Regions from separate parts of the Pantoea sp. X-Soil-ISGK-275 genome, predicted to be linked through region 1. Evidence: predicted binding sites of a transcription regulator. Region 1 holds the regulator's gene; each other region holds the start of a gene.
What was found. Region 1 encodes CRP, which controls carbon source genes, mostly activating them, when cyclic AMP is high. Its sites were predicted from a motif close to ATGTGANNNNNNTCACAT; they were not measured.

Region 1 (10,577 bases):
CGTAACCCACATGCGCATATCTTTCAGGTATTGCAGGTTAAAGCCCGGCTCGCTCGATGCCTGGTTTAATGAGTTGAACAGCGCGTTGTGCGCCTGATTAACCTTCATGCGCTGATAAGCCAGTTTCTCCGGCGACTGTTCAGGTCCTAACAATAGTCGCAGCGCCTCCTGATAGGCTTCCAGCGCATCGTGCGCGTTCTTGCGCAGCAGTCCGCTTTGCCACTGTGGCCACAGCCAAATCATCCCGGCGAAGGCAATCAGGCAGCCCATCAAGGTATCCATCATGCGCGGCAGCAGAAACTGTGCGCCGTTGAGCGACAGCAGCTGCAGCGAATACACCGCCGTGACGGTGAAGCCAATCATCGACCAGCCGTAATATTTCCGCGTGATCAGATAACTCGCCAGCGTGATCCCTAGCATAAACAGCAGCGTGATCGATTCCGGCACCGCCAGCTGGAGCGACGCGGCGGCGATCAGCAATCCGGCAAAAGTGCCCAGCGCACGGTGCTGGATGCGCACGCGCGTCGCGCTGTAACCGTTCTGGCTGACGAACATGATGGTCATCAGAATCCAGTAAGGTTTGGGAATGTTGAAGAACAGCGCCAGCGCGCTGCCAAACATCAGCATCACGGCAAAGCGTGCCGCGGTGCGTAACGCGGTGGATTTGAATGACAGATAACTGCGCAGCGCGGGTAACAGCGGCAAACGGCGCTGGCGATCGGCCATCAGGTCACGCGTGTAGAGCGGCTTCTGCGTACGCAACACGCGGGCGATGCGGCTGAAGTGATACAGGCAGAAGTTGCCGACCGGGTTATCCGGATGCTGGCGCGCAATTTTCTCCAACGCGCCGAGCTGTTTCTCCATATGAAAACGGTCTGGCAGCTGATGGTAGAGAATTGCATCCGCCAGCACGCGCAGTCGCGCCGAGATGATTTTGGCGTTCCAGCGAATCACCGCTTCGGCGTGGCTCTCTTCAACCAGCTTCTGCACCTCTTCCGGCTGATGCAAACTCACCGAGATGTGTTCCTGTAAATCCAGCGCCACCTGGAAAGCGCGCGTCAGGCGTTTGTGGCTGTTATCGCGACTGGCCGACAGCATATGCATTTGCTGGTAGCAGGTGGTGATGAGATCGACCGCCTTTTGCTGACGTGCCAGCAACGGTGGCAGCGCTTTTTCCGGATCGGTCAGCTGCGTCAGTAAGGTGTATTTGGCATCGCAGTAATCCGCCAGCTCGCGGAACAGCAGGCTGAGCGACTCGCGCATCGGCTGCTCTTTCCACAGCCAGAACCAGAACCAGTTGAATAAGCCGTACCACAGCGTGCCGCCAATGTAGAGCAGCGGCGGCACCCACATCGGCATGCGTCCAACCAGGCTGAGCGTGAAAATAGCGGCAATCAAAGTCGCGGGCAGCAATCGTGCATGCAGCGGGCCGATTTCGCCGGTCACGCCAATCAGCAGCGGCAACGCCAGCAAAATCAGCGGCAGCGGAACCTGATAAGCGGTGAGGATTTGCATCAGGAAACTGCCGGTGGCAAACAGCGAACCCCCCACAATCAGGCGTTTGAAGAAGCGTTTGTGCGGCGTATCCAGACCCGCCATGTTGCAGCAGGCCGGCACTAACGAGAACAGCAGCCCTTTTTGCAGATCGCCAAACAGCCAGCCGAGAGCCACAGGCAGGCACAGCACCAGCGTTTGCCGCAGCGCATAGTTAACTTCGGGATGATAGATGATTCGACGCCACATCAGCTCATCGCAAATAGAAACGGCGCGATGTTGCCATCACGCCGTGGGTGAGAAGAAATTAGCGGGTGCCGTAAACGACGATGGTTTTACCGTGTGCAGAGATCAGGTTCTGATCTTCCAGCATTTTCAGGATACGACCCACGGTTTCGCGTGAGCAGCCCACGATCTGACCAATCTCCTGACGGGTGATTTTGATTTGCATCCCGTCTGGGTGAGTCATCGCATCTGGCTGTTTGGCCAGATTTAGCAGCGTTTGCGCGATACGTCCGGTGACATCGAGGAAGGCAAGGTTGCCCACTTTCTCAGATGTCACTTGCAGACGACGCGCCATTTGCGACGAAAGTCGCATTAAAATATCCGGGTTTACCTGAATCAGCTGACGGAATTTTTTGTATGAAATTTCAGCCACTTCGCAGGCAGACTTCGCACGTACCCAGGCACTACGTTCCTGGCCTTCTTCGAAAAGACCGAGTTCGCCGATGAAATCTCCCTGATTGAGGTAGGAGAGAATCATCTCTTTGCCTTCTTCATCTTTAATCAGTACCGCTACGGAACCTTTTACGATGTAGTACAGCGTTTCCGCTTTCTCACCCTGATGGATGAGCGTGCTTTTGGATGGATATTTGTGAATATGGCAATGGGACAGGAACCATTCGAGTGTAGGGTCTGTTTGCGGTTTGCCGAGAACCATTCGCTATTATCCTCTGTTGTAATCGTGCCCAAAACACAGGGGGCATTTTTCCCTGTCAGGCGGTTTAATCGTCGAGCGTTTCCAGTAAAGGAAAAATTATTCCGGGTGGACTCTTAAGCTACGCTTTTGATTCTTCCGGCCTTCGTCTGTGATGACGAAAATATTTTCAGCACTGTTTGTAGCACAGCTTTTGCGAGCTGTCTTGTGTTGTCTCGCTTCAGCACAAGGGGGATTACTCTGGATTGCTGTTTGTCAGGTGAAAGCGTACTCTGGCGGCAAAACCGCCGCTTCAGGAGAGAGAATAATGCAGGCACGAGTGAAATGGGTGGAAGGTCTTACCTTTCTCGGAGAATCCTCATCTGGCCATCAGGTATTAATGGACGGTAATTCCGGTGATAAAGCGCCAAGTCCAATGGAGATGGTGCTGATGGCCGCGGGCGGCTGTAGCGCCATTGATGTGGTGTCGATCCTGCAAAAAGGGCGCAGCAATGTGGCGGATTGCGAAGTGAAACTCACCTCAGAACGCCGTGAAGAAGCGCCACGCATTTTTACCACCATCAACCTGCATTTTATCGTCAGCGGCAAAGCGTTGAGCGATAAAGCGGTTGCGCGCGCGGTTGACCTGTCAGCGGAAAAATATTGCTCGGTGGCGATCATGCTGGGTAAAGGCGTGGAAATTACCCACAGCTATGAGGTTGTCGAGTTGTAATCGGTCGAAGGGGAGGCATTCATGCCTCCCTTTTCACCGCCCGCACCAAACCTATTCAATCCGCTTCCCTTCAATCAGTCGCTGTACCAGCGGCAGCATAATCAGCTCCATCGCCAATCCCATTTTGCCGCCCGGCACCACCAGGGTATTGATGTGGGAAATAAACGATCCCTGAATCATCGCCAGCAGATAGGGGAACGCGATGCCTTCCAGGCCACGGAAATGAATCACCACGAAGCTTTCGTCGAGCGAGGGAATTTCGCGGGCGGCAAACGGGTTTGAGGTATCAACGGTCGGCACGCGCTGGAAGTTAATGTGGGTGCGCGAGAACTGCGGCGTGATGAAGTTAATGTAATCCTCCATCGAACGTACCACCGAATCCATTACTGCTTCGCGTGAATGGCCGCGCTCGCCGGTGTCACGCACCAGCTTCTGAATCCACTCAAGGTTAACAATCGGCACCACACCAACCAGCAGATCGACATGCTCCGCCACATTTTGCTGCTGCGTAACCACGCCGCCGTGCAAGCCTTCATAAAACAGCACATCGGTGTTTTCCGGCAGCGGCTGCCACGGCGTGAACGTGCCCGGCACCTGATTCCACGGCACCGCTTCATCGTAGGTGTGCAGATATTTGCGTGATTCGCCGAGGCCGGTTTGACCGTAATGTTTGAACGTCTGCTCCAGTAGGCCGAAATCATTGGCTTCCGGGCCGAAGTAGCTGATGTGGCGACCGAGATCGCGTGCTTTGCGGATCGCCATGTCCATTTCCGGACGCGTGAAGCGATGGAAACTGTCGCCTTCGAGTTCCGCCGCATGCAGGTTCAGCTGCTGGAAAATCTTACGGAAGGCGAGGCTGGTGGTGGTGGTTCCGGCGCCGCTGGAACCGGTGACGGCAATAATTGGATGCCTGGCTGACATAACAGAGCTCCCTGTGAAGTCCGGCGATGAGCATTGTTACCACGAATTGCCGCGGGGTGCATCAGCCGCGAAATTCACCCTTCGGCATAATATTGATCGATTCATGCAGTTCCGACCACACCAGCACCACGTCGCCGCGCTCCAGCTGGCGGCGCACGTCGGCGACTTTTTGCAGCAAACTGCGTTCCTGCTCGCCGTAATCGGTGCCTTCGCGTAACACGAAGGTTTCAATCAGATTTTCCAGCGTCTCCGCTTCGAGTTGTTGCCAGGGAATAATCACTATTACACATCCAGATAAGTTGAGAGCCAGTCGGGCACGCGTTGTTCCAGCCACATTTTCGGTTTAAGCAAGGTGCCGCCGACAAAGCCGACATGGCCACCTTGCTGCGTCAGCTGATACTGAATGGAGGCTGACAGCTGGTCAGGTTGCGGGATCACGGCATCAGTCATAAAGGGATCGTCTTGCGCATGAATGATCAGCAGCGGTTTACGCACGCCGGTGAGCAGCGGCATCGCGCTGGCTTGTTGATAATAGTCGCTGGCGTCAATAAAACCGTGCGCACGTGCCGTTATGGCATCATCAAATTCGCGTAAGCGGCGGAAAGCGCGTAACTGGCTGAGATCGACCGGCAGCGTGCCGGGCCAGGCGTGCAGTTTGCGCGTAGCGTTCTTTTTTAGCCGCGTCAGCAAATAGTGCTGATAGAAGCGAGAAAAGCCAACATCCAATTTGCCGCTGCACGGCTCCAGCGCCAGCGGCGCTGAGATGGCGATGCCGGCATCAATCGGCACATCGTGACCTTGCTGACCCAGCAGGCAAGCGAGCATGTTGCCGCCCAGCGAAACGCCGACTGCAGCGGTCGGCACGCTGCCCCATTCACGCTGCAGCCAGTTAAGGAAGTAGGTGGCATCTTCGGTTTCACCGGAGTGATAGATGCGCTTCAAGCGATTAGGCTCGCCGCTGCAGCCGCGAAAGTGCATCACCACCGCCAGCCAGCCGCGCGCCTGACACGCCTGCATCAGGCCATGCGCATACGGGCTGCGAAAGTTGCCTTCCAGGCCGTGAAACATCACCATGCGCGGCTTGTGACGTGCCTGCGCCGGATCTTCGCTCCACGCTAAATCGACAAAATCGCCGTCCGGCAGGTCAAGACGCTGCCAGTGCGGACGCAACGTGACGCGGCGGCGCAGAATACGCGGCAGCAGTGTTTGCAAATGCGCGTTACTGAATCCGCGCAGGGGGGTAAAGCGCTCGCCGCTGGGGCGATCAAAATAGCTTGGGTAAAGGCTTGTCTGATGCATAAGTCGCTGATAGCTTCGATGGGTTGTTCGCTTTACTGGGTGAGGAGCACCCGAATATACATGGAACTGAGTCTTTTTTTATCAATGTTAGGTTTTCTTTGGGTCGCGGCCATCACGCCCGGGCCCAATAATATGTTACTTACCGCCTCGGGTGCTAATTTTGGCTTCCTGCGCACCATTCCGCTGCTGATTGGTATCATGATTGGTATGCAAGTCATGTTGCTGATGGTGGCATTCGGCATCGGCGGTCTCATCCTGCTTTATCCCTCGCTGCATCTGATTCTGAAGATTGCCGGTAGCCTTTATCTGCTGTGGCTGGCGTGGAAAATCGCCAGCGCCGAGTATGAAAAGCTGGAAACCGATGATGTGACGGTGAAGCAGATGCCGTTCTGGCAAGGCGGCTTGCTGCAGCTGATCAACCCGAAAGCCTGGCTCATGGCCCTCGGCGCAGTGGCCAGCTTCAGCCTGGCAGGCAGCGAATATCTGCATTCGGTGCTGGCCATTAGCCTCGGCATGTTCATGGTGAACGTGGTTTCTGGGGTGATCTGGATGGGCTTTGGCTCGCTGATTGGACGTCTGCTGCGCAGCCCGCGCGCGTGGAAAATGTTCAATCTGGCGATGGGCTTGCTCACCGCCGCGTGCGTATTGCTGATTTGGCGCTGAATTAACTGGAAGCGCGTTCAACGCGCTTCCACGGCAACACTTCATGAACCACCGACGAGTTGGGTTGGCGGATGCGTTGGACCAGCAGCTGTACGCTGCGCGCGCCCATGCGATTCATCGGTTGCTCAATCGTCGTCAGCGGTGGATTCAAACTGCTGGTAAAGTTGATGCCATCAAATCCTACCACCGCTAAATCTTCCGGCACGCGCAAGCCCGCCTCCAACGCCGCGTGTATTACGCCAACCGCCAACACATCTGATACCGCGAATACCGCATCCGGCCGTTCCGGCTGCGTCAGCAGTTCGCGCAATGCCGCACTACCCGCTTCACAGGTGATATTCTCGGCGTAGGCCACACCGCACCAGCTGAGATCCAGCTGCTCCAGCGCCGCACGATATCCCTCTTCACGCTTATGTGAATAGAGGTAACGCATATCACAGTTCACCAGCGCAATGCGGCGTCGGCCTTTGTTCGCCAGATAACGCACGGTTTCGCAAGCCGCTTCTTCATTATCAATCGCCACACTTGAGGCGGCGATCGCCGGATCGTATTCGGCACACTGAACCCAAGGCGCATCGCCAATCAATTCTTTCAACTCTTGCAGGGTACTGGCGGCATCCATGGTGATCACGCCATCCACCACTTTGCCACTCAGTAGCGCAATGTAAGCCGCTTCGCGTCGCAATTGCGATCCTGAGTTACACAGCAGAATGTGGTAACCCTGCGCTTCCGCTTCGGCTTCAATGCCCTGAACCACGCGTGAGCAGAACGGATTGGTGATGTCGGGAATCAGCACTAACAGCATATGGCTTTGTGAGGTGCGCAGCTGGCGCGCCAGTAAGTTGGGTTGATAGTCGCAGATGTCGATGGCCGCCAGCACTTTGGCGCGCGTATCCGGGCGCACGCCGGGATTCTGGTTCAAAACCCGTGAAACGGTGGCTTTGGACACACCAGCCAGGTGTGCGACTTTCTCAATCGACATGGATTCAAGACCGTAAGTAAAAAGTGAAAAATGAGATGTCTATCAATATCACAGCTGCCATGTGAGCGCGTGACATATTTACCGATTTCCCTTCTCTTTCCATTTGCACTTTCTGCATAGCCTTGCCCAATGTTGATCTAAGAACCGATCGTCATTAGGGATAATTTTTAATTCCTTTGTGAAATTACTCTTGCTGGAGAAACTGCGCAGACAAAAACACATTGGGGTGAATGATGATGGCGATGAAAAAAACAATAACGGCGGTCGCAGCGGCTCTGGCCCTGATGGCGTTCCAGGCGCAAGCGGTCAACGTTACCGTGGCGTATCAGACGTCGGCGGAACCAGCCAAAGTGGCGCAGGCGGATAATACCTTCGCCAAAGAGAGCGGTGCTACCGTCGACTGGCGCAAATTTGATAGCGGAGCCAGCGTGTTGCGTGCTCTGGCATCGGGCGACGTCCAGATTGGTAATATCGGTTCCAGCCCGCTGGCGGTCGCCGCCACGCAAAAGCTGCCGATTGAAGCTTTCCTGCTGGCCTCACAGCTCGGTAACTCCGAAGCGCTGGTGGTGAAGAAGACCATCAAAGATCCTAAAGACCTGATTGGCAAGCGCATCGCCGTGCCGTTCATCTCGACTACGCACTACAGCTTCCTCGCTGCGCTCAAGCATTGGGGCATCAAGCCTTCGCAAGTGACCTTAGTCAACCTGCAGCCACCGGCGATTATTGCCGCCTGGAAACGCGGTGACATCGACGGTGCTTACGTCTGGTCTCCGGCCGTCAATGAGCTCGAGAAAGATGGCAAGGTGCTGACGGATTCCTCGCAGGTTGGCAAGTGGGGCGCGCCAACGCTTGATGTGTGGGTGGTGCGTAAAGATTTCGCGCAGCAGCACCCAGAAATCGTCACCGCCTTTGCCCGCAGCGCGGTTGAAGCGCAGCAAGCTTACATTGCCAATCCAGATCAATGGCTGAAGCAGTCAGACAACCTGAGCAAGCTGGCGCGCCTGAGTGGTGTACCCGAAGCGGATGTGCCGGTGCTGGTGAAAGGCAACACGTACCTCACCGCGCAGCAGCAGGTGGAGCAGCTCGGCAAGCCGGTGAACAAGGCGATTGTCGATACTGCCGGCTTCCTGAAAGAGCAGGGCAAAGTGCCAGAAGCGGATAGCGATTACAGCAGCTTCGTCACCACGCGCTTCGTTGCACCCTTAGTGAAATAACCGGAGGCCGTATGCTTAACATCACCCATCTCAATGCGCGTTACGCCGGACAACCCGCGCTACAGGACATCAACCTGCAGCTGGGCAGCCGAGATCTGCTGGTGGTGTTAGGTCCCTCCGGCTGTGGCAAAACCACGCTGCTGAACCTCATCGCCGGCTTTCTGCCGCTGGAATCCGGCAGCATTACGCTGGATGGCAAAAAGGTGGAAGGGCCGGGCGCTGAACGCGGCGTGGTGTTTCAAAATGAAGGATTGCTGCCGTGGCGCAACGTGATCGATAACGTTTCGTTCGGTTTGCAACTGGCGGGGATGGCGAAGGCAGAACGTCATACCATCGCACGCCGTTTGATCCGCAAAGTAGGACTGGAAGGGGCAGAACAGCGTTTTATCTGGCAGCTCTCTGGGGGTCAACGTCAGCGCGTGGGCATTGCGCGTGCGCTGGCGGCTGATCCTCAGTTGCTGCTGTTAGATGAGCCGTTCGGTGCACTGGACGCCTTTACCCGCGAACAGATGCAAACTCTGCTGCTGACGCTGTGGCGTGATACCGGCAAACAGATTCTGCTGATCACTCACGACATCGAAGAAGCGGTGTTCCTCGCCAGCGAACTGGTGCTGCTGTCGCCGGGACCGGGCCGCGTGGTCGAGCGTTTGAAACTCGACTTCGGCCAGCGCTTCGCCGCCGGGGAAGCGTGCCGCAGCATCAAATCCGATCCGGCGTTTATCGAACGTCGCGAATATGTACTGAACCAGGTGTTTTCCCAGCGTGAGGCGTTTATATGAGTGCGGTGATTGATGAGAAAACCCAAGCGCGTCGTCGCGGATTGCGCTGGCCGTTCTCGCGCCAGTTCTCACTCAGCCTTCTCAGCGTTGGCTTGTTGCTGCTGCTGTGGTGGGCGATAACCGCGCTCGGCTTAGTGGCGCCGCTGTTTTTACCGCCGCCGCAAGTGGTGCTACAGAAGCTGATCTTGATTGCCAGCCCGCAAGGCTTTATGGATGCCACGCTTTGGCAGCACTTGGGCGCTAGCCTGGCGCGCATGCTGGTGGCGCTGTTCTTTGCCGCGCTGATTGGCATTCCGGTCGGCATCGCCATGGGACTCAGCCCGGCGATTCGCGGCTTGCTTGATCCGCTGATCGAACTTTATCGCCCGGTGCCGCCGCTGGCTTATCTGCCGCTGATGGTGATCTGGTTTGGCATCGGCGAAACCTCGAAGATTTTACTGATTTATCTGGCGATTTTCGCGCCGGTGACCTTATCGACGCTGGCCGGTGTGAAGAATGCCCAGCAGGTACGGATTCGCGCGGCACAGGCGTTGGGCGCATCGCGCTGGCAGCTGCTGCGCTTCGTGATTCTGCCCGGCGCGCTGCCGGAAATCCTCACCGGCTTGCGCATTGGTCTCGGCGTAGGTTGGTCAACGCTGGTGGCGGCGGAACTGATTGCCGCTACGCGTGGACTCGGCTTTATGGTGCAGTCGGCCGGTGAGTTCCTCGCCACCGACGTGGTGCTGGCCGGGATTGCCGTGATTGCCCTGATTGCTTTTGGCTTAGAACTGGGTCTGCGCGCTTTGCAGCGCCGACTGACGCCCTGGAATGGAGAACAGCAATGAACGAACGACTTTCTTTTACCGCTTTGGGCCCGCATATCGGGGCGCAGGTTAGCGATGTCGATCTCAGCCGTCCGCTGAGCGATGCCCAGTTTGAACAGCTTTATCATGGCCTGTTGCGCCATCAGGTGCTGTTCCTGCGCAATCAGGTGATTACCCCGGAACAGCAGCGCGCGCTGGCGATTCGCTTTGGCGATCTGCATATCCATCCGGTCTATCCGCATGCGGAAGGCGTGGAAGAGATCATCGTGCTGGATACGCATCAGGATAATCCGCCGGATAACGACAACTGGCACACCGATGTCACCTTTATTCAAACGCCACCGGCAATTGCAATTCTGGCGTCCAAACTGCTACCGGAGAGCGGCGGCGATACCTTGTGGTCAACCGGCATTGCGGCCTATGAAGCGCTTTCTGAGCCGTTTAAGACGCTGTTGAATGGGCTGCAGGCGGAGCACGACTTTAAGAAGTCGTTCCAGGAGTATAAATACCGTAAAACCGAGGAAGAGCATCAACGCTGGCAGCAAGCGGTGGCCAAAAATCCACCTGTGCAGCATCCGGTGATTCGTACGCATCCGGTGAGCGGACGCAAGGCGCTGTTTGTGAATGAAGGGTTTACCACACGTTTGCTGGGATTAAGCGAAAAAGAGGGCGATGCGCTGCTTAACTTCCTGTTCTGGCATAGCGCCAAACCGGAGTTCCAGGTGCGCTGGCGCTGGCAGGAGAATGATGTGGCGATCTGGGATAACCGCGTG
Region 2 (10,577 bases), 420 kb from region 1:
CTGTCGCATCAATGTGACGCGCCAGCAGAACGCGATTAATTGCATTGGAGACGATGCGGGCAATGAACATACCAATGATGATGGTAACAATCGCCGCCACAATATTGACCGCATAGCTCAGGATCAGCGCCTGATTACGTACCAGCCATCCACCCGCACTATTAATGCCGTCGACGACGTTTAAGTCTTCCATTTGTTAGCCCTGTTGTTGAGTTTCCCGCAGGAAATTGCCAAAAACTGCCAGATTGACTCCGGCATTCCGATTACAAGGGTAAACAAAAATAGGGCGAAGCGCCAAAAATGGCCTGAATTCGTGGGATTTTCCGGACGAGACGCATAAAAAAAGGCCCTTGCGGGCCTTTTTGCTACTGTAAGGAAAAATTACAGTACGTCGACAGCGTTAAGCTCTTTGAAAGCCTGCTCGAGGCGAACAACCATTGAAGCCTGAGCAGAACGCAGCCACACGCGTGGGTCGTAGTATTTCTTATTCGGGCTATCCACGCCAGTCGGGTTACCCAACTGCGCTTGCAGATAGTCTTCGTTCTTTTTGTAGTACTGCAGAATACCGTCCCATGTTGCCCATTGGGTGTCGGTATCGATGTTCATCTTGATCACGCCGTAGCCGATAGACTCTTCGATTTCTGCAGCAGAAGAACCTGAACCACCGTGGAACACGAAGTCTAGCGCGTTGTGCGGCAGATTGTGTTTCTTGGCCACGTATTCCTGAGAATCACGCAGGATGGTTGGAGTCAGTTTCACGTTGCCTGGCTTGTACACGCCGTGCACGTTACCGAATGAAGCCGCGATGGTGAAACGTGGGCTGATTTTGCTCAGCTCGGTGTAAGCGTAATCAACGTCTTCTGGCTGAGTGTACAGAGCAGAAGCGTCCATGTGGCTGTTGTCCACGCCGTCTTCTTCGCCACCGGTGCAACCCAGTTCGATTTCCAACGTCATATCCAGCTTGGCCATGCGCGCCAGATACTTAGCAGAGATCTCGATGTTCTCTTCCAGTGACTCTTCAGACAGGTCGATCATGTGAGAAGAGAACAGCGGCTTACCGGTTTTCTTGAAGTGCTCTTCGCCCGCGTCCAACAGACCGTCGATCCACGGCAGCAGTTTCTTGGCGCAGTGATCGGTGTGCAGGATAACTGGCACGCCGTACTGTTCAGCCATCAGATGCACATGGTATGCACCCGCGATAGCGCCGAAGATTGCCGCGCCCTGAGGTTTGTCGGTTTTGAAACCTTTACCGGCGATGAAGGCAGCACCACCATTGGAGAACTGAACGATGACCGGCGCTTTCACTTTGGCCGCAGCTTCCAATACCGCGTTGATAGAGTCCGTGCCGACGCAGTTAACTGCTGGCAGAGCGAATTTGTTCTCTTTCGCTACCTGGAAAATTTTCTGAACGTCGTCACCAGTGACAACGCCGGGTTTTACGAAATCAAAAATTTTAGACATGTTTGTGTCCCGTTTCGTTACCGTTCATCCCCGAAGGGATTGCGATTTGATTGCCCCATACAGGGCTAGCCTTCAGGCGACGCCAAAGCGCCGCCCCCAAAGAGTTACTGCTTGGCGCGCTCTTCCAGCATAGCAACTGCTGGCAGTTTTTTGCCTTCCACGAACTCGAGGAATGCGCCGCCGCCGGTAGAGATATAAGAGATCTTATCTTCGATACCGAACAGGTCGATTGCAGCCAGCGTATCGCCGCCACCTGCCACTGAGAACGCATCGCTATCGGCGATAGCATTCGCCACGATTTCGGTGCCTTTACGGAAGTTCGGAAACTCGAACACGCCAACCGGGCCGTTCCACAGAATGGTTTTCGCGCCTTTCAGAATCGCGGCCATTGCCTGAGCGGTTTCGTCACCGAAGTCCATAATCTCTTCGTTATCCGCTACTTCGGAAACCTTTTTCACGGTAGCCGGCGCAGTTTCAGAGAATTCCGTGCCTACGCGAGAATCGGTAGGAACCGGGATGCCATGCTCGTCACGCAGCTTTTTCGCTGCTTCAACGAAGTCTGGCTCAAAAAGTGATTTGCCGACGTTGTTGTCGATAGCCACGAAGGTATTCGCGATACCGCCGCCCACAATCACGGTGTCAGCAATTTTCACCAGCGACTGCAGCACATCAAACTTGGTCGACACTTTAGAACCACCAACCACAGCAACTAATGGACGCTCTGGGTTGCTCATCACTTTGCCCAGCGCTTCCAGCTCAGCTGACAGCAGCGGACCGGCACACGCGATTGGTGCGAACTTGCCTACGCCGTGGGTAGAAGCCTGTGCGCGGTGCGCAGTACCAAACGCATCCATCACAAACACGTCGCACAGCGCGGCATATTTCTTCGACAGGCCTTCTTCGTCTTTTTTCTCGCCTTTGTTAAAGCGCACGTTTTCCAGCACAACCAATTCGCCCGCGCCGACTTCAACGCCGTCGAGGTAATCTTTTGCCAGGGTAACGTTGGTGCCGTTCAGTTTGTCTTTCAGGTAGTTAACAACCGGCAGCAGGGAGAACTCTTCGTTGTATTCACCTTCGGTCGGACGACCCAGGTGAGAGGTAACCATCACTTTCGCGCCCTGTTTCAACGCCGCTTCGATGGTAGGCAGAGAAGCACGAATACGTGCATCTGACGTCACTTTCCCTTCTTTCACTGGCACGTTGAGATCGGCACGGATCAGAACGCGTTTACCAGCAAGATCCAGATCGGTCATCTTAATTACAGACATGGTGAACCCTCTCGTTGATTCTCATAAGTTTTGCCAGACGCAGTCCGCGTCTTACCTGAAACCGCTTGCGGTCATTGCTAACGTGGTGTCGATCATGCGGTTAGCAAAGCCCCATTCGTTGTCACACCAAACCAGCGTTTTGATAAGGTGATGACCACTGACCCGCGTTTGCGTGCCATCGACTATGGCACTGTGCGGATCATGGTTAAAATCTACTGAGACTAACGGTAATTCCGTATAGTCAACTATACCACGAAACGCCCCTTCTGACGCATTTCGCAACAAGGCATTAACCTCGCAGGCCTTCACCGCTTCGCGCACCGAGACGCTCAAATCAATGGCTGTCACGTTGATGGTGGGCACGCGCACCGCAATCGCCTCAAAGCGATCGTTAAATTTCGGAAAAATACGGGTAATGCCAGCAGCAAGACGCGTATCTACCGGAATGATCGATTGGCTGGCGGCGCGGGTACGACGCAGATCGCTGTGGTAGGCGTCAATCACCTGCTGATCGTGCATCGCCGAGTGAATGGTAGTCACGGTGCCCGACTCAATGCCAAAGGCGTCATCCAGCAACTTGATCACCGGAATAATGCAGTTGGTGGTACAGGATGCGTTGGAGACAATGTGGTCAGTTTGTTTAAGAGCTTGTTCGTTAACACCGAATACGACAGTAGCATCGAGATCGTTACCGCCCGGATGCGAGAACAACACTTTCTTCGCACCTGCTGCCAGATGGGCTTCGCCATCAGCGCGGCTGCCGTACACGCCGGTGCAATCCAGCACGATATCCACATTCAGTTCGCGCCACGGCAACACATCGATTTCCGCCTGATGCAGGATGCGAATGGTGTCGTCGCCAACAAACAGCTGATCGCGCTCCTGGCGCACATCAAAGGCAAAACGGCCGTGGCTGGTGTCGTACTTCAGCAGATGCGCCATCCCGGCGGCATCGGCCAGCTCGTTAATGGCGACCACGGTGATCTCAGCCCGGCGACCGGTTTCATACAGAGCGCGCAACACGTTACGCCCGATACGACCAAAACCATTTATTGCTACGCGAACGGTCATTTCTACCTTCAACAACACCCGAAAAAACGTGCCGATTAGCCTGAGCGTTTCACACCGTTTTGTACAGGGAATTATTGCCTGCTCTCACCGGCAAGATGCACGTTTTCGCTGGAGACTGAAACGGTTCAGCTAGAGTAATGCAAGAGAGGAATAACGGGAATGATTGCGATCAAGTGAGTGGCGGAATATTGGATCTACGTCACAATTTTTGCACTGCGGAATTATTACTACAGGAATAATTGAACCGTTTCAGGTTGGAGGTGGTGAATCAATAAGGGCGCCCCAGCTGGGACGCCCTTTATACCCGCTGTGTACGGTCGCCATTGATGGCGACCTCAAATCACAGAATCGATTTCGCCGTTTTAACCACGTTCTCAACGGTGAAACCAAACTCTTTGAACAGCTGATCCGCAGGCGCTGACTCACCGAAGGTGGTCATGCCGACGATCGCCCCGTTCAGGCCGGTGTATTTGAACCAGTAATCCGCGATCCCCGCTTCAATCGCCACGCGTGCGGCAACCGCTTTTGGCAGCACGGATTCACGGTACGCCGCGTCCTGCTTGTCGAAGGCGTCAGTGGATGGCATAGACACCACGCGCACTTTGCGTCCTTCCGCCGTCAGCTGCTCATAAGCAGCCACCGCCAGCTCCACTTCTGAACCGGTAGCGATCAGGATCAGCTCTGGTGTGCCTTCACTGTCCTTCAGCACGTAACCACCACGCGCCACGTTCGCCAGCTGCTCAGCGCTGCGATCCTGCTGCGCCAGGTTCTGACGCGAGAAGATCAGCGCCGACGGGCCGTCAACACGTTCAATGGCATATTTCCACGCCACCGCTGACTCAACCTGGTCGCACGGGCGCCACAGGCTCATGTTTGGCGTCACGCGCAGGCTGGCCATCTGCTCAACCGGCTGGTGCGTCGGGCCATCTTCGCCCAGACCAATCGAGTCGTGGGTGTAGACCATGATCTGACGGATTTTCATCAGCGCGGCCATACGTGCGGCGTTGCGCGCGTACTCGACGAACATCAGGAAGGTCGCAGTGTACGGCAGGAAGCCGCCGTGCAGCGCGAGGCCGTTGGCGATGGCGGTCATACCGAACTCGCGCACGCCGTAATGGATGTAGTTGCCCGCCGCGTCTTCATTGATTGGCTTAGAACCGGACCACATGGTGAGGTTGCTTGGCGCCAGGTCAGCGGAGCCGCCCAGATATTCCGGCAGGATTTTACCGAAGGCTTCGATGGCGTTCTGCGAGGCTTTACGACTGGCGATTTTCGCCGGATTGGCCTGCAGCTGCTCGATGAACTTCTGCGACTCAGTGGCCCAGTTAGCTGGCAGCTCGTTGTTTACGCGACGTTTGAACTCTGCAGCCAGCTCCGGATGTGCAGCGGCATAGGCAGCAAACTTCTGGTCCCACGCGGACTCTTTCGCCTGGCCGGCTTCTTTGGCATCCCACTGCGCGTAGATGTCGGAAGGGATTTCAAACGGACCGTGGTTCCAGCCCAGCTGCTTGCGGGTCAGCGCGATTTCGTCGGCACCCAGCGGCGCGCCGTGCGAGTCGTGCGTACCGGCTTTGTTCGGCGAACCGAAGCCAATCACGGTTTTGCACATCAGCAGCGAAGGCTTGTCGGAAACCGCTTTGGCCTCTTCAACCGCTTTCTTAATCGCGTCGGCATCGTGACCGTCCACGCCGCGCACCACGTGCCAGCCGTAGGCTTCAAAGCGTTTAGCGGTGTCGTCGGTGAACCAGCCGTCAACGTGACCGTCGATGGAGATGCCGTTGTCATCATAGAAGGCAACCAGTTTGCCCAGCTTCAGGGTGCCGGCGATAGAGCAGACTTCGTGTGAGATGCCTTCCATCATGCAGCCGTCGCCCATAAACACGTAGGTGTTATGGTCTACGATGTCATGACCCGGGCGGTTGAACTGCGCCGCCAGCGTGCGCTCGGCAATGGCAAAACCCACTGCGTTCGCAATGCCCTGACCCAGCGGGCCGGTAGTGGTTTCAACGCCTGCGGTGTAACCGTATTCCGGGTGGCCTGGAGTTTTAGAGTGCAGCTGACGGAAGTTCTGCAGCTCGCTCATTGGCAGATTGTAGCCAGTGAGGTGCAGCAGGCTGTAAATCAGCATTGAGCCGTGACCGTTCGACAGCACAAAGCGGTCGCGATCTGCCCACAGCGGGTTAGTAGGGTTATGGTTCAGGAAGTCACGCCACAGTACTTCGGCGATGTCCGCCATGCCCATCGGGGCACCCGGATGTCCCGAATTGGCTTTTTGTACTGCATCCATACTTAACGCGCGAATGGCGTTGGCAAGCTCTTTACGAGAGGGCATCTTCTACTCCAGGTCGGATTAATGCTCCGCCACGCTTAACTTATTGTAATTAATCAGTTATAAGGCGAAGCGAGAAAAAAGTCGCACATCAATGTACATGAAAATCAGGACAAAAGTACATGCATCTGGATGCTAAATCACGGGTAACCGTTTGCATTTCCGGCCTTGTCTGCTAGCCATTGCACAACATGCGAGCTATAACCAAATCGTTTAAACACCTGTGACGGTTTCAGGTGTTTGTTTTATTTACCTTGTTACCCAAAGGATGCCGATATGAAAATGAGAGCTACCATTGTTGCTCTGGGAATGGCTTCGTTGCTGAGCGGCTGCGAAGGATTTGATAACAACGCGCTGCTGCAATCTGGTGCGCAGGCTTATCAGGCCTACGCGCTGAATGATGCGCAAGTGAAAGAGTTAAGCGATCAATCTTGTGCGCAGATGGATAAAGACAATCAGGTTGCACCCGCCAACAGTGAATATCAGCAGCGCCTGAACAAAATCGCTGCGGCGTTGGGGGATAACATCAACGGCGTGCCTGCCAACTACAAGGTTTACCAGACCAAAGACGTCAACGCCTGGGCGATGGCCAACGGTTGTATCCGCGTCTACAGCGGGTTGATGGATATGATGACCGACAACGAAGTTGAAGGTGTGCTTGGTCATGAGATGGGCCACGTCGCACTGGGCCATACGCGTAAAGCGATGCAGGTAGCGCTGACGACCACTGCAACGCGCACCGCTGCGGCTTCCGTCGGCGGCGTGATTGGCTCGCTGTCACAATCGCAGCTGGGTGAGATGGGCGAGAAACTAGTGAATGCGCAGTTCTCACAAACCCAGGAAACACAAGCCGATGATTACTCGTTTGACCTGATGAAAAAGCGCAGTATTGATCCGATGGGATTAGCGACCAGCTTTGAGAAGCTGGCGAAGCTGGAACAGGGGCGCCAGAGTTCGATGTTTGATTCGCACCCGGATTCGGAAGCGCGCGCCCAGCATATTCGTGAGCGCATTGCCGCTGGGAAGTGAATTGTGCTGGCTGTCCCCCTCCTCGATCCTCCCCCATCAATGGGGGAGGAAGATGTTGCAATATGTACGCTCAGAGGCTGCATATAGCAACATCTCCTTCCCCCGTTAACGGGGGAAGGCCGGGATGGGGGACAGCAAGCAAAGACCAAGCAAGCAAAGATCAAGCAAGCAATAATCAACGCTTAAACAATCCATCCACCATCGCACCCAAATCCTGGGTATTCGACGTCTTAATGTGGCCCTGCGGCGATAGCTTATCAATCACCTGCGGCAATAAGGCAGCCAGCGTACCGGACGCACCATGTACATCGGTGCCGAGCTTATCCGCCAGCGACTGCAGCTGATCCTGGCCAAGCGCATTTTGAATCTCGCCGCCATCAACCGACTGATTACTGCCGCTGCCAAGCCAGCTATTCAGCACCTGCCCAAGTCCGCCCTGCTGAAATTTCTGCAGCAGCACTTCGACGCCACCCTGCTCCTGCACCCAGTTCCAGATAGCCATCAGCTGTTGCAGCTGATTACTCTGCCCGCTTCCGTTGCTGTTTCCCAGCGATCCCACTAAATCGTCCAGTAAACCCATAGTCGCCTCCGCAGATTAATTAACCGCCAGTAAGTGTAGCCGCAAGCAAAAGGATTAACCTTTATTTGCCGCCTGCACGTGCAGCATATCCAGCGCCAGTGTGGCTGCTGCCAGCGAGGTTAGATCGGCGTGATCGTAGCCCGGCGCCACTTCCACCAGATCCATGCCAACGATGTTCATGCCCTGTAAACCGCGAATCAGCTTAGTGGCTTTATCACTGCTCAGACCGCCAATCACTGGCGTACCGGTGCCCGGTGCATGAGCGGGATCGAGGCAGTCGATATCGAAGGTCAGATACACCGGCAGATCGCCAACGGTGCGCTTCACTTCCGCCAGAATGTCATCAACGCTGCGGTCATTGACCTGCGCGGCATCCAGCACGTTGAAGCCGAGGCTCTTATCGAACTCAGTACGAATACCGATCTGCACAGAGTGTTGCGGATCGATCAACCCCTCTTTCGGCGCGGTGAAGAACATGGTGCCGTGATCGAAGGTTGGGCCATTGGAATAGGTATCGGTATGCGCGTCGAAATGCACCAGCGCCATTTTGCCGAAGTGCTTAGCGTGCGCGCGCAGCAGCGGCAACGTAACGTAGTGGTCACCGCCAAAAGTCAGCATACGCTTACCGTTTGCCAGCAGTTTCTCGGCATGCGCCTGCAGTTTGTCAGAGAGATCCTGTGAATCGCCGAAGGCATAAACTAAATCGCCGCAGTCCACCACGTTCAGACGTTGACGCAGATCGAAGTCCCACGGCCAGCGGCAGCCTTCCCACGCCAGGTTGGTTGAGATCTGACGAATCGCGCCCGGCCCTAAACGACTGCCCGGACGGCCTGAGGTTGCGGCATCGAAAGGAACACCGGTGATCACCCACTCAGCGTCGCTGTCGTATGGCTGGAAGTTCAGCGGGAAGCGCATGAAACCGAAGGCGTTAGAAACCAGGGAGTTATCGTACTGATTGCCCAGGGTGTTATACATAATTCGTCCTCATTAAGGCGGTAATCGTTTCACCAGTTTAGGAGATAAATAAAAAATCCCCTCCGCGTCGTTAGGCCCGACGAGGAAGGGATTGATTGGCGCGATTATCGCGGAGATTTTAGCGCCCTGCAATCGGACAGCATCAATCACCGCTCCCGCATCGCCTCCTTCCCCTTATTAAACGGCTTGATCAGATAATCCATCACCGTCTTCTCACCGGTCTTAATATCCACGGTAGAAACCATGCCGGGACTGATGGAGAAGCGCTTACCGGCTTTATTCTGCACATAGTCGTTATCGGTGCGGATAAACACGCGGTAGTAGTAAATTTCCGGCTTCACCTCATCCTGAATGGTATCCGGCGAGATGCTCTCCACCACGCCGTTCAGGCCGCCATAAATGGCGTAGTCATAAGCTGAGATCTTCACTACCGCCCGCTGGCCGGGATGAATAAAGGCGATATCGCGCGGTGACAGGCGTGCCTCAATCAGCAGCCGATCGTTCATTGGCACGATGTTCATCAGCTCGCCATTCGGTGGCACCACGCCGCCCACGGTCGAGACTTTGATGTTTTTCACGATGCCGCGCATCGGCGAACGGATGGTTAATCGCGTCACCGTGTCTTCGCGTCCTCTCACTACTTGCGCCATGCTGTCTGCCTCGGCATTGGCTTTCGCCAGCTCCTCGCGCGCCTGCACGTAATATTGCGAACGCATATCGGTGAGTTTCAGCTCCAGATCCGACTTATCGCGCTGCAAACGCAGCACTTCCACGCTACTGGCGGCGCCGGTTTTCGCCAGGCGCTGCGTGATGGCCAGCTCGCGGTTGGCCAGCGCCAGCGACTCTTTGAACTGCGCGGTGGCATCAGTCAGCTGCGCGCGGCGGGTTTTGTACAGCCGCGTTTCTGAGGCGATCAGATCGGGAAACTTATTCAGCTCCGCCGGGAAACTCAGCGGCTGATCGTTCACTTCAGCATTAAGGCGCGAGGCGGCAGCCAATGCCGCACGATAGCGCGCCGCACTTTCGCCCACATTGGATTCCGATCGCGTGGCATCCAGACGCGCCACCACTTGTCCGGCCTGTACCTGATCGCCTTCATGCACATACAGCTCGGTGAGAATGCCGCCTTCCAGCGATTGCAGCACCTGATCGCGCGAACTGGGGATCACTTTGCCGGTACCGGTTGAGACTTCATCCAGCACGCCAAACCATGCCCAAATCACCGTAACGAGGATCAGTGCGGTACTGATGACGATCAGTCGCACCGCGCCGGTGTAATGGGTTTCGGATCGCAGTTCACCCAGCAGATCGTCGGAGGAATCCACTTCTGCCGCCGTGACTAAACGCAGTCTTGCCGGTAATTGTTTGATCATGATTGCGTCTCCGGCGGAATGCCGTTCGCACGCGGTGCCGGCAAGGCGTTCTCTTTCGGGCTATCCATCACCAGTTGTCCCTCTTTCAACACCAGCACACGATCCACCAACGCGAGGATCGCCGCACGGTGCGTCGCCACGATCAAGGTGCGGCCGTTGAGCCACTGTCCGAGCCGTTCGATAAACTCTTTCTCGGTATGATCGTCAAGCGCCGCCGTCGGCTCATCCAGCAGGATAATGTTGGGATCGCGCAGCAGCATGCGCGCCAATAGCAGCGACTGACGCTGACCACCAGAAAGCCCAACGCCGCCTTCCATGATCGGATGATCAAGGCCGAGCGGCAGACGACGAATGAAATCCGCGCCGCCGCTGACGGTGAGTGCGCCGAAGATGGCATCATCAGTGGCGTGCGCCGCGCCCATGGTGAGATTTTCTCGTAACGTGCCGTGGAACAAGCGCGCGTTTTGCGTCAGCAGGCCCACGTTGCGCCG
Region 3 (10,577 bases), 1.7 Mb from region 1:
CCGCAAATAGTGACCCACGGTCATACCGGTTTGCTGGCGAAACAGCTGTTTTAACGCGCGCTCGCTTAACTGATTCTGCTGGCAAAACACCGCCAAATCGAATGGACGGCTGATGGCACCTTGCAGCGCCGACATCAGCAGATCCAGTTGCTCACCTTCAGGCAATGCCCAGGGCCGATCGGCAGCATAACCGTGACGACGCAAAATCAGCGCGAGTTGTAAAAACAGCGCTTCGGAGAGTTGAATCGATAGCGAATCACTTTTGCGGCTCTCGCGCTCAAGTTGGCTAATCACGCCACGCGCTAACGCCATCCCGCGCGTGGTCAAACGCCAGCAGCCCGGCGAATCTTCTTCTTGCGGCGGCAACAACTGACTCCAGTCGAGGCCAAGACGAAAGCGATCACGGCAGTAAAGAATGTTATCCAGCGCCAGGTCGTTGACGCTGTCGTAGCTGTGGCAGTCGTTATCGTGAATGTAAAAAACGTCGCCGCAGGTTATCAACCATGGACGATCGTTCAACACATGCAGGCCGTTGCCGCGCCAGACGATAACGATTTCACTGAATTCATGACGATGCGGAGGGAAGGAGGGCTGCGGCATGCGCTCGGCCACAGCAATCGGCAGATTGGTGGCCGGAAAATAGTCTTCGCGCGTTAAGATTAGCGACATGAGGAAACGCTCCCGTTATAACATCTGCTGGCGCTCCGCTCTGGGCGCGCAGCCAAATTCTCGCCGGAACAGTGTGGAGAAGTGGTTGCTGTCACCAAATCCGCACTGGTAGGCAATGTCTGTTATGCGCATATCACTATGACGCAGTAAATGCCGCGCCTGTAACAGGCGAAGCCGATTCAGGTAACGCTGCGGTGTATTGCCGGTTTGCTGCTTCATCTGGCGGTGCAGGGTACGCAGCGACAATGAAAAACGATCGGCTAAGGCATCCCACACAATCTCTTCACTGTAGTGCTCATTGAGCCAGTCGAGCAACCGATGTAAGCGGGCTTCCTGATCCTGTGATTGATCGTTGTGAGCCGCTTCGCGCAACAACACCAACAGTTGCAGGAAAAGTTGTTCCTGACGTGCGTGCCGTTCCAGCGACCACGCATCTTGCTGCTTCATCTGCGTAACGATTTGCAGCGCCTGCGCCATCACTTTGTGATTGATGCGCCAGTGCGATGCGTAGTGGTCCTCTTCTTCGCGCGGCAGAAGATCCTGCAAACCCGAGAGAAAACGGAATGCCGCCGGACTGCGATACAGCACGTTGGTCAGACACAAATTTTCCGTTTGCTCATAAAGATGGCGATCGTGATCGCGCACGAAGCATACGCACCCTGCGGATAAAGCCTGTGGCTGACCGTTAAACACATGAATGCCAGAACCTTGTTCCACCAACACAATTTCATGGAAATCATGATGATGCTCCGGAAATGCCTGCTGCGGCACGCGCGGCTCAATGGCGATGGCGTAATTCCCTTCCGGGAAGAAATCTGCGCTATGTAAAACGGTCATGATTCGCCTCTTTATTTACTCAACTGTTGCCGAGTCTACGCAGGCGCCCCGCACCTTACCTTGAATTTTCACCTTAGTGACGCAGGAAAATGGCCAATTTTTCAAGATCTCACCAGCGATTGACGGAAATGCGGCAAGGCTCACATCTCTCTTCTTGTGTGGTTCTGTGAGCTTTCTCACGAACTTCTTTGTTAGCGTGCCAGTGACTATTACGCACTGGCAGTAAGGGGAAGGTGGCAAAAAGCAGGGATTTCTAATCTGTTGTCATCTCATCACAGGAAGAACACGCCATGAGTATGCGTAACATTGTTGCCATTGATTTAGGCGCATCCAGCGGGCGCGTGATGCTCGCACAATGGAGTTCAGCGAATCAGCAAATCAGCCTGCGCGAAGTTCGTCGCTTCACCAATCAGCGTGTGCGCCGTGCAGATTATGATTGTTGGGATTTGGAGCGACTGGAGCAGGAGATTCGTTTAGGACTGGCTCAGCTAGATGATGAAGGCATCGTGCCGGACAGCATTGGAATCGACACCTGGGGCGTTGATTTGGTATTGCTGGATGCCAACGGCGAGCGCGTCGGCGAGGCGGTAAGCTATCGCGACAAGCGCACGGAAGGGCATATGGCTCAGGCCATTAATGACCTCGGCAAAGGCGCAATCTATCAGCGCACAGGTATTCAGTTCTTGCCGTTTAACACGCTCTATCAACTGCACGCACTGCATCAGCAGCAGCCAGATTGGCAGGAACAAGTGCAGCATGCACTGATGATTCCAGACTATTTGCACTATCGCCTTACCGGGCAGATGAACTGGGAATACACCAACGCCACCACCACACAACTGCTCAATATTCACAGCGGCGAATGGGACAGCGATTTGCTCACCTGGGCTGGCGTGCCGGCTAAATGGTTCGGCAAACCAACGTCGCCAGGCAATACCGTTGGTTACTGGACCAGCGCCAGCGGCAACCACATTCCGGTGATCGCGGTTGCGACGCACGATACAGCGAGTGCGGTTTTGGCCACACCGTTAATGCAGGATGATGCCGCTTATCTCAGCTCAGGAACCTGGTCGCTGATGGGGATTGAGAGTTTGCAGCCTTGTGTCAGCACGGCGGCGCTCAATGCCAACATCACCAATGAAGGTGGAGCAGAAGGCTATCGTGTTCTGAAAAACATTATGGGTTTGTGGCTGCTGCAATGTGTCTGCACCGAGTTGCACATCACCGATCTCTGCTCGCTGATCAAAGACGCTGAAAAAGAATCTGCCTGTCGTGCGCTGGTTAACCCCAATCACAGTCGTTTTATCAATCCAGACAGCATGGTTCAGGAGATTCAGAACGCCTGCGTCGAACAGAACATGCCCGTTCCGCAGACGCCTGCCGCGCTGGCCCGCACCATCTTTGACAGTCTGGCCTTGCTCTATCGCCAGGTGATTGGTGAACTCGGCACATTACGCGCTGCACCGCTGCGTCAGCTGCATGTGGTGGGCGGCGGCAGCCAGAATCCGCTGTTAAACCAATTGTGTGCCGATGCCTGCCAGCTGCCGGTATTGGCCGGGCCGATTGAAGCTTCGACGCTCGGTAACGTCGGCTGCCAGCTCATTGCCTTAGGCGAACTGCGTGACGTCAGCGATTTACGCCGCTGCATTAGCCAAAACTTCCCGTTAGAAAAATATGAACCGTTGAACAACAGCGCCTTCGCTGCCCATCAGGCACGCTTTGCCGCGCTCAGCCAACCTGCTAAGGAACTTGCATATGACTAAGCTGATTGAACAGGCCTTCGAACTGGCCAAACAACGCTACGCCGCCATTGGTGTGGATGTGGAACAGGTAATGGCACAGCTGGATGGCATTCCGGTCTCGATGCACTGCTGGCAAGGTGATGACGTGCGCGGCTTCGAAAATCCGAACGGTGAACTGACCGGCGGTATTCAGGCTACCGGTAACTATCCGGGCCGCGCGCGTAATGCTGATGAGCTGCGTTCTGATGTTGAAAAAGCGATGTCACTCATTCCAGGTGCCAAGCGTCTTAACCTGCATGCGATCTATCTGGAGAGCGATAAGCCGGTTGATCGTGATGCGATTGAACCGAAACACTTCAGCAACTGGGTGGAATGGGCGAAGACGCACAAGTTGGGCCTCGACTTTAATCCAAGCTGCTTCTCCCATCCACTGAGTGCCGATGGCTTTACCTTGTCACACGCCGACAAAGGGATTCGCCAGTTCTGGATCGATCACTGCAAGGCCAGCCGTCGCATCTCGGCGCACTTTGGTGAGCAACTGGGTACCGCATCCGTCATGAACATCTGGGTGCCGGACGGCATGAAAGACCTCACCGTCGATCGCCTCGCACCACGTCAACGCCTGGCAAGTGCGCTTGATGAAGTAATCAGTGAAAAGCTCAACCCTGCGCATCACATCGATGCGGTAGAGAGCAAACTGTTTGGTATCGGTGCGGAAAGTTACACCGTGGGCTCCAATGAGTTCTGCCTGGGCTATGCCAGCAGCCGCCAGACCGCACTAACGCTGGATGCCGGCCACTTCCACCCAACCGAAGTGATTTCAGATAAGATCTCCACGGCGATGCTTTATGTGCCGCGCCTGCTGCTGCACGTAAGCCGTCCGGTACGCTGGGACAGCGACCACGTGGTGATTCTTGATGATGAAACCCAGGCCATCGCCACCGAGATCGCGCGCCACAAGCTGTTCGAGAAGGTGCATATCGGTCTCGACTTCTTTGATGCGTCTATTAACCGCATCGCGGCGTGGGTAATTGGTACACGCAATGCCAAAAAAGCACTGCTACGCGCGCTGCTGGAACCTACCGATCAGTTACGCAAGCTGGAGAACGAAGGGGATTACACCGGTCGCCTGGCAATGCTGGAAGAGCAAAAATCGTTGCCGTGGCAAGCGGTGTGGGAAGCCTGGTGTCTGCGCCACGATGTCCCTGCTGATGCCAGCTGGCTGAGCGAAGTCCGTCATTATGAACAACAAACACTGCGTCAACGTTAAGGGACACACCATGCAAAATATTCTCTCTTCCGCTTTTGTTCAGGGAATGGTTAAAGCGACCAGCGACATGTGGTTGAAGGGCTGGGATGAGCGTAACGGCGGCAACGTCAGCTTACGTTTACTGCCGGAAGAAGTTAAAGATTTCGCCGGTGATTTCTATGCTGAGCCGCGCTGTATTGAGCTGACCAAGCCTGCTCCAGCGCTGGCCAATGATTGGTTCCTGGTTACCGGATCGGGTAAGTTTTTCCGTAACGTACAGATCGATCCGGCCGACTGTCTGGCGCTGTTGCAGGTTGATGACAAAGGCTTATCATACAAAATCCACTGGGGTTTGAGTAATGGCGGCCTGCCAACGTCAGAGCTGGCAGCTCACTTCCAGTCACACAGCGTGCGTAAGCAAGTCTCAAACGGCGTTGATCGCGTCATCATGCACTGCCACGCCACCAACTTTATGGCGCTGAGCTATGTGGTCGATCTGGATTCCGCACGCTTCACACGACTGCTGTGGGAAGGCAGCACCGAATGTCTGGTGGTGTTCCCGGATGGCGTCGGTATTCTGCCGTGGATGGTGCCAGGCACCGACGGAATTGGTCAGGCAACAGCCGACGCGATGGCAAACCACAGCATTGTGATGTGGCCGTTCCATGGCATCTTTGGCGCCGGTCCAAACCTCGATGAGACCTTTGGCCTGATCGACACTGCGGAGAAATCCTCCGAAGTGGTGGTGAAAGCCCTGTCGATGGGTGGCATTCGTCAAAGCATCACCACTGAGCAACTGATCGCACTGGGTGAGCGCTTCAACGTTAAGCCGTGGCAAGCCGCTCTGCAGGCGGAGCGCAGCGATGTTGCGTAAAGCCTTTGTGATGCAGGTGCATGCACACTGCCACGATGAGTATCTGCGCCGTCACACGCCAATTTGGCCGGAGCTGGCCGAGACGTTAAAAGCGCATGGCGCGCACAATTACGCTATCTGGCTGGATGCTGAACGTAATCTGCTGTTTGCCAGCGTGGAAATTGAGTCTGAAGCGCGCTGGGAAGCCGTGGCAAAAACGGAGGTGTGTCAGCGTTGGTGGGCATCCATGAAGGATTTAATGCCATCCAATCCGGATAACAGTCCGGTGAGTGCGGCGTTAAAACCGATGTTTTTCCTGCCTTAACGCTCGCTCGCCTCACCGCTCGAATAGAGGCAGTAATTTCGGGCCGACAGGGAAGTCGGTCTGAAATTTTATTTGGTGCTCAACTCACAATATCCCGCCAGAGCGGGCCAGATTGCCATCTGCGTATCCACAATCTGGTCAAGATCCTCTCGATTGGCCCCTTCACGCGCACGTACCGACATTCCCTGCAGTAAACACGCCAGATAGCTGGCCAGGGTTGCACTATTGGCACATTGCGGTAATTCACCGCGCTGCTGCCGGGTATCAAGGAATGCTTTTAACGCTGATTCCTGCGCATGATGCTGCTGCGCCAACATTTGCGCCACTTCTTCCGAGCCGGAAGAGAGCGCGCTCGACGTACAAATGAAGAAACAGCCTGCTGGCTTATCACATTCAGTAAAGCACGCGGCGGTTGCCCGAAAATAGGCTTCAATTGCCGTTTTCACGTCTGATGCATCATCGTTCAGCACTGCGTTACGTTGTGCGCTGAAGGTTTCAATGTATCGCTGCATCGCCGCACGGAATAAACCCTCTTTATTCTCAAATTCAGCATAAAGGGTTGGGGCTTTCGCACCGGTAGCGTTAACCAAATCGGACAACGACGTGCCTTCATAACCATGCGCCCAGAACAACATCAATGCCTTGTCCAGGGCATCATTGCGGTCAAACACTTTCGGGCGACCGCGCGTTTTCCTGTTCACCACATCGATAACTTCAGTCATTGGGCACCTCAAAGCGTAGAAACACCCAATTAAATTACCGATCATTAAATAAATATGCAAGCGCAGCCCGGAATGAGCCTGTTCGTCTTTGCCCGTTTGTGCTTTTCGCTGGTCAAAGCACCCAAATGGGTAAGTTGAAAAGGGCTAGGAAGCCCATAATCACGCCACTTTCGATTAAAATAATGACCGTTAATAAAATGATTGACGAGCACGCCCTTTCGGCAGTAGCATTTAATTAACGGTTGTTAACTTAATCGCGACCGACCCCAATTCATCTGTTTAAGAGAGCAAAATTATGAAAAGCATCAAACTGACCCTGGCTGCTGTAGCATTGTCCTCAATCGCTTTTGGTAGCATGGCTGCAGACTTAGTAAACGAAGCGCCGCTAAATCAACAACAAATTGGTGTGGTTAGCGCGTCAGGTAGCACCAACCTGACATCGCTGGAGAATCAGCTAGCGGAAAAGGCCAATGCTGCTGGAGCAAAGTCATTCCGCATCACTTCGACCTCTGGCAACAACAAGCTAAATGGCACAGCAGTAATTTATAACTAAGAGAATTGAGCGGAGTGCGATGAAGCATTCTGTAAGAAGTGAATAAAAGGCTTCAGAAGATAATCCTTCTGAAGCCTTTTTTCTTATCCGTTAGAACGCAGTTGAGGATAGCGGCGGAAGATAGCGATACACCAGAACAGTGCGCCAAGGCCAATAATGCCGCCGACGTTACCGACGTCCGACATTTGCATATGCAAACTGACCTGATTTCCCAGCAGCGCACCCGCGCCGATACCGATGTTGTAGATACCAGAGAACAGCGACATTGCGACGTCGGTAGCATCCGGCGCCAGCGCCAGCACGCGCACCTGCATCGCCAGACCAATCATCATCATTGCCATGCCCCAAACGATGCACAGCACGGTGATTGCAGCGGGACGCACTGCGGCAAACACCAGCAAGCCCATGCTTAAGGTGATCATCGCGATAGCAGCGATCAGCATTGCCGACGGGAATTTATTGCCCAGCGTACTGAACAGCACGCTGCCGATAATGCCCGCCGATCCAAACAGCAGTAAAAGCAGGGTGGTAAAATTGTCATCCGCATTAGCGACCACCTGCATAAAGGGTTCGATGTAGCTATAGGCGGTGTAATGCGCCGTCACCACCACGGTAACCAGAATGTACATGGCTACCAGCGCCGGACGACGGAATAGCATCGGCACGCTGCTCAGTGAACCGGTATGTTCACTCGGCAGACGCGGCAGGATGCGCATCAGCAAAATCAGCAGCACCAATGCAGACAAACCAATCATGCCGAAGGTGGTGCGCCAGCCAAGATATTGACCGACGATGCGCCCAATCGGCACGCCCAGCACCATTGCCAGCGCGGTACCGGTTGCCAGCATACTTAACGCCTGCGTTTTCTTACCCGCAGGCGCCACGCGAATGGCCAGCGAAGCGGTAATTGACCAGAACACCGCGTGCGCTAAGGCAATACCAATGCGCGAGATCACCAGCGAGGTAAAATCCCATGCCACAGACGAGAGCACATGGCTGGCGACGAACACGATGAACAACACGGCTAACAGCAGACGACGCTCAATATTGCGCGTTAACAGCATCAACGGCAGCGACAATAGTGCGACGACCCACGCATAGATGGTCAACATGATGCCAACATCGGCAGTCTTCATGTCATAGCTGGCAGCGATATCTGACAGCAAACCGACAGGCACGAATTCTGTGGTGTTAAAGACAAAAGCAGCAATAGCCAGCAATACAACGCGTAGCCAGGCCGTTTTACGGGAAACAGTAGTAGATTGCATGGAGTTCAAATCTGTCAGACGGCGAGTGAAAGGGCGAAAAGGCACCCCAGAAAGTGACCGAGGTCACAAATTCCTGCTATTGTGGAGCATTAATGAACGAAGGGAAACCGTTTGTCGGCTTTTATTACTGATTATTTTTTATCGTGGGAGGCGTGGTTAATAGCCTGAGGTTATTACGCTTTCTGGCATCAAGCCGAGAATAATCAGGAATGGTGAAATGAGGGAAGAGGCGACTGGACCTGACGCCCTAATGAACGCCTTAAGGTCCAGTTATTATTACATGTAAAATTATAGTTATTTTGAAACGCCTCAGCGGTGCTTAACAAAACAGCGGGGTTACCCTACCACGCTCAAATCATGATTATCAGAGTCTCACCATGTGTTTTAGTGCCACGCTATTTTGAGTTGTCATGTTTTTTTTTACCCCAACCGGACAACAATGCTCGCAGCCCAGCGCACTGGCATAAAATTTACGTGCTTGCTGGATGGCGGCATTTGGCGTGTAGAAAGTCCCAAGAAAACGGCGTGCCTCATCGGCGGGTAAGAACGGGCATCCCGTTGCATGTACTACATGGTTGTCGTTATAGCCAGCGTGCTTATCGACGTAATAATAGAGTCCCATCTAACGACCTCATTGCTGTGAAATAAAAAAAAGTCTAACTATTGTTGGAATGGAATGAATTATAGCGACGAATAGCCATTTTGTTTTATCTGGGACTGTGGGATCGCCGTGTGGCGTCCACTTGAGATGAGAACGGGGCGTATTCGCCCCGTTTAACAGATGAAAGGTATTACAGTTTTCGGCACTGCAAACGCCAGCCAACCAGCAAAGCCATTAATAATAGCAGGCTAATGAATAGCGTTACGCCCATCCAGCCGTAGCTGTGCCAGAACACGCCGCCCAAGGTGCCGGCCACGCTGGAACCGACGTAATAACTGAACAGATAAAGTGACGATGCCTGGCCTTTAGCACGACGCGCGCGCGGGCCAATCCAGCCGCTGGCAACCGAGTGTGCCGCAAAGAATCCGGCGGTGAATAGCATCATGCCGGGCAAAATCAGCCACAGCGAGTTAAACGCCGTCAGCAGCAATCCCGCCAGCATAATTGCAGTCGCGCCAATCATCACAGGACCGCGTCCAAAACGGCTGGTCATCGCGCCCGCTTTTGGTGAACTCCATGAACCGGTCAGATACACCACCGACAATAATCCAACCACCGCCTGACTCAGTGACCACGGCGCACTTAACAGGCGATACCCGATGTAGTTGAACAGCGTGACGAACGCGCCCATCAGCAGGAAGCCCTCCGCGAACAGCAGCGGCAAACCTTTATCGCGCCAGTGCAGACGGAAGTTGATCAATAAACTGCGCGGTCGCAGCGACGCCGGACGAAAATGTCGGGATGCAGGCAGAATTTTCCAGAACATCAGCGCACCCGCCAACGCGAAGCACCCAATGACGCCCACCGCAACGCGCCAAGAGAAGAAATCGGTCAGTACGCCAGTTAACAATCTTCCACTCATGCCACCAATCGAGTTACCGCTGATATACAGCCCCATGGAAAAGGCGATAACGCGTGGATGAATCTCTTCACTCAGATAGGTCATGCCAACGGCCGCAACGCCGCTCAGCGATAAGCCAATCAGCGCGCGCATCAGCAAAATGCCTTGCCAGCTACTCATGGTAGCGGAAATCAAAGTGCAGATGGCGGCGAGCAACAGTGCGGTAACCATCACCGATTTACGCCCAATGGCATCCGATAGCGGCCCGGTAAATAGCAATCCCAACGCCATTAAGCCGGTAGAGAGCGAGAGAGAAATACTGCTTTGCGCCGGAGAAACGCCAAACTGCTGCGATAGCACCGGCAGAATCGGCTGCACGCAATACAGTAAAGCGAAAGTGGCAAGACCGGCGGAGAACAGCGCCAGCGTTACACGCATAAACTGCGGCGATCCGCGTTCAATCCACTCTGAAGGGGTTGCAGTTGAAGCAGGCTTTACGGACAACTCGTCTTCATCGAGTATCACTGCCTGGGAAGAGCGACTCACGGAACATCCTCGTTAGAATCATCATAGGGTTACTGTAGGAAAGGGTTAATAGGTTGTACAATATATTAATAATCTTAAATGAGACGTTTAAAATATGAATGTCGAATTGCGCCATCTACGCTATTTCATTGCCGTCGCCGAAGAGCTGCATTTTGGTCGTGCCGCGCAGCGCCTGAATATTTCACAACCGCCGTTGAGTCAGCAGATTCAGCAGCTGGAACAGGAAATTGGTGCGCAGCTGTTTACCCGCACCAACCGCAGCGTGCAGATCACGCCCGCTGGCGCGCTGTTTTTGCAGGATGCGCGTGGCA

Region 2: epd (erythrose-4-phosphate dehydrogenase) is a predicted target of CRP. The motif match lies at 3,988-4,005, and genes of this name have one in related genera.
Region 3: AC6I8A_RS09965 (sugar transporter) is a predicted target of CRP. The motif match lies at 8,270-8,287, and genes of this name have one in related genera.

The regions. Positions count from the first base shown of each region.
Region 1 covers NZ_AP035976.1:3,844,039-3,854,615, reverse strand. The annotation lists gene AC6I8A_RS17965 (YccS/YhfK family putative transporter) at 1-1,743, opposite strand, end outside; gene crp (cAMP-activated global transcriptional regulator CRP) at 1,802-2,434, opposite strand; gene AC6I8A_RS17955 (OsmC family protein) at 2,739-3,143, shown strand; gene AC6I8A_RS17950 (phosphoribulokinase) at 3,195-4,064, opposite strand; gene AC6I8A_RS17945 (YheU family protein) at 4,126-4,344, opposite strand; gene AC6I8A_RS17940 (hydrolase) at 4,347-5,363, opposite strand; gene AC6I8A_RS17935 (LysE family translocator) at 5,424-6,026, shown strand; gene AC6I8A_RS17930 (LacI family DNA-binding transcriptional regulator) at 6,028-7,008, opposite strand; gene tauA (taurine ABC transporter substrate-binding protein) at 7,242-8,222, shown strand; gene tauB (taurine ABC transporter ATP-binding subunit) at 8,234-9,001, shown strand; gene tauC (taurine ABC transporter permease TauC) at 8,998-9,825, shown strand; gene tauD (taurine dioxygenase) at 9,822-10,577, shown strand, end outside.
Region 2 covers NZ_AP035976.1:3,427,777-3,438,353, forward strand. The annotation lists gene mscS (small-conductance mechanosensitive channel MscS) at 1-193, opposite strand, end outside; gene fbaA (class II fructose-bisphosphate aldolase) at 382-1,461, opposite strand; gene pgk (phosphoglycerate kinase) at 1,566-2,729, opposite strand; gene epd (erythrose-4-phosphate dehydrogenase) at 2,781-3,800, opposite strand; gene tkt (transketolase) at 4,141-6,132, opposite strand; gene loiP (metalloprotease LoiP) at 6,406-7,158, shown strand; gene AC6I8A_RS15970 (YidB family protein) at 7,334-7,738, opposite strand; gene speB (agmatinase) at 7,793-8,713, opposite strand; gene AC6I8A_RS15980 (HlyD family type I secretion periplasmic adaptor subunit) at 8,860-10,086, opposite strand; gene AC6I8A_RS15985 (type I secretion system permease/ATPase) at 10,083-10,577, opposite strand, start outside.
Region 3 covers NZ_AP035976.1:2,135,646-2,146,222, reverse strand. The annotation lists gene rhaR (HTH-type transcriptional activator RhaR) at 1-669, opposite strand, end outside; gene rhaS (HTH-type transcriptional activator RhaS) at 685-1,506, opposite strand; gene rhaB (rhamnulokinase) at 1,797-3,269, shown strand; gene AC6I8A_RS09990 (L-rhamnose isomerase) at 3,262-4,518, shown strand; gene rhaD (rhamnulose-1-phosphate aldolase) at 4,529-5,371, shown strand; gene rhaM (L-rhamnose mutarotase) at 5,361-5,675, shown strand; gene AC6I8A_RS09975 (TetR/AcrR family transcriptional regulator) at 5,744-6,397, opposite strand; gene bhsA (multiple stress resistance protein BhsA) at 6,693-6,950, shown strand; gene AC6I8A_RS09965 (sugar transporter) at 7,034-8,218, opposite strand; gene AC6I8A_RS09960 (hypothetical protein) at 8,583-8,840, opposite strand; gene ynfM (multidrug efflux MFS transporter YnfM/SxtP(Kp)) at 9,010-10,266, opposite strand; gene AC6I8A_RS09950 (LysR family transcriptional regulator) at 10,361-10,577, shown strand, end outside.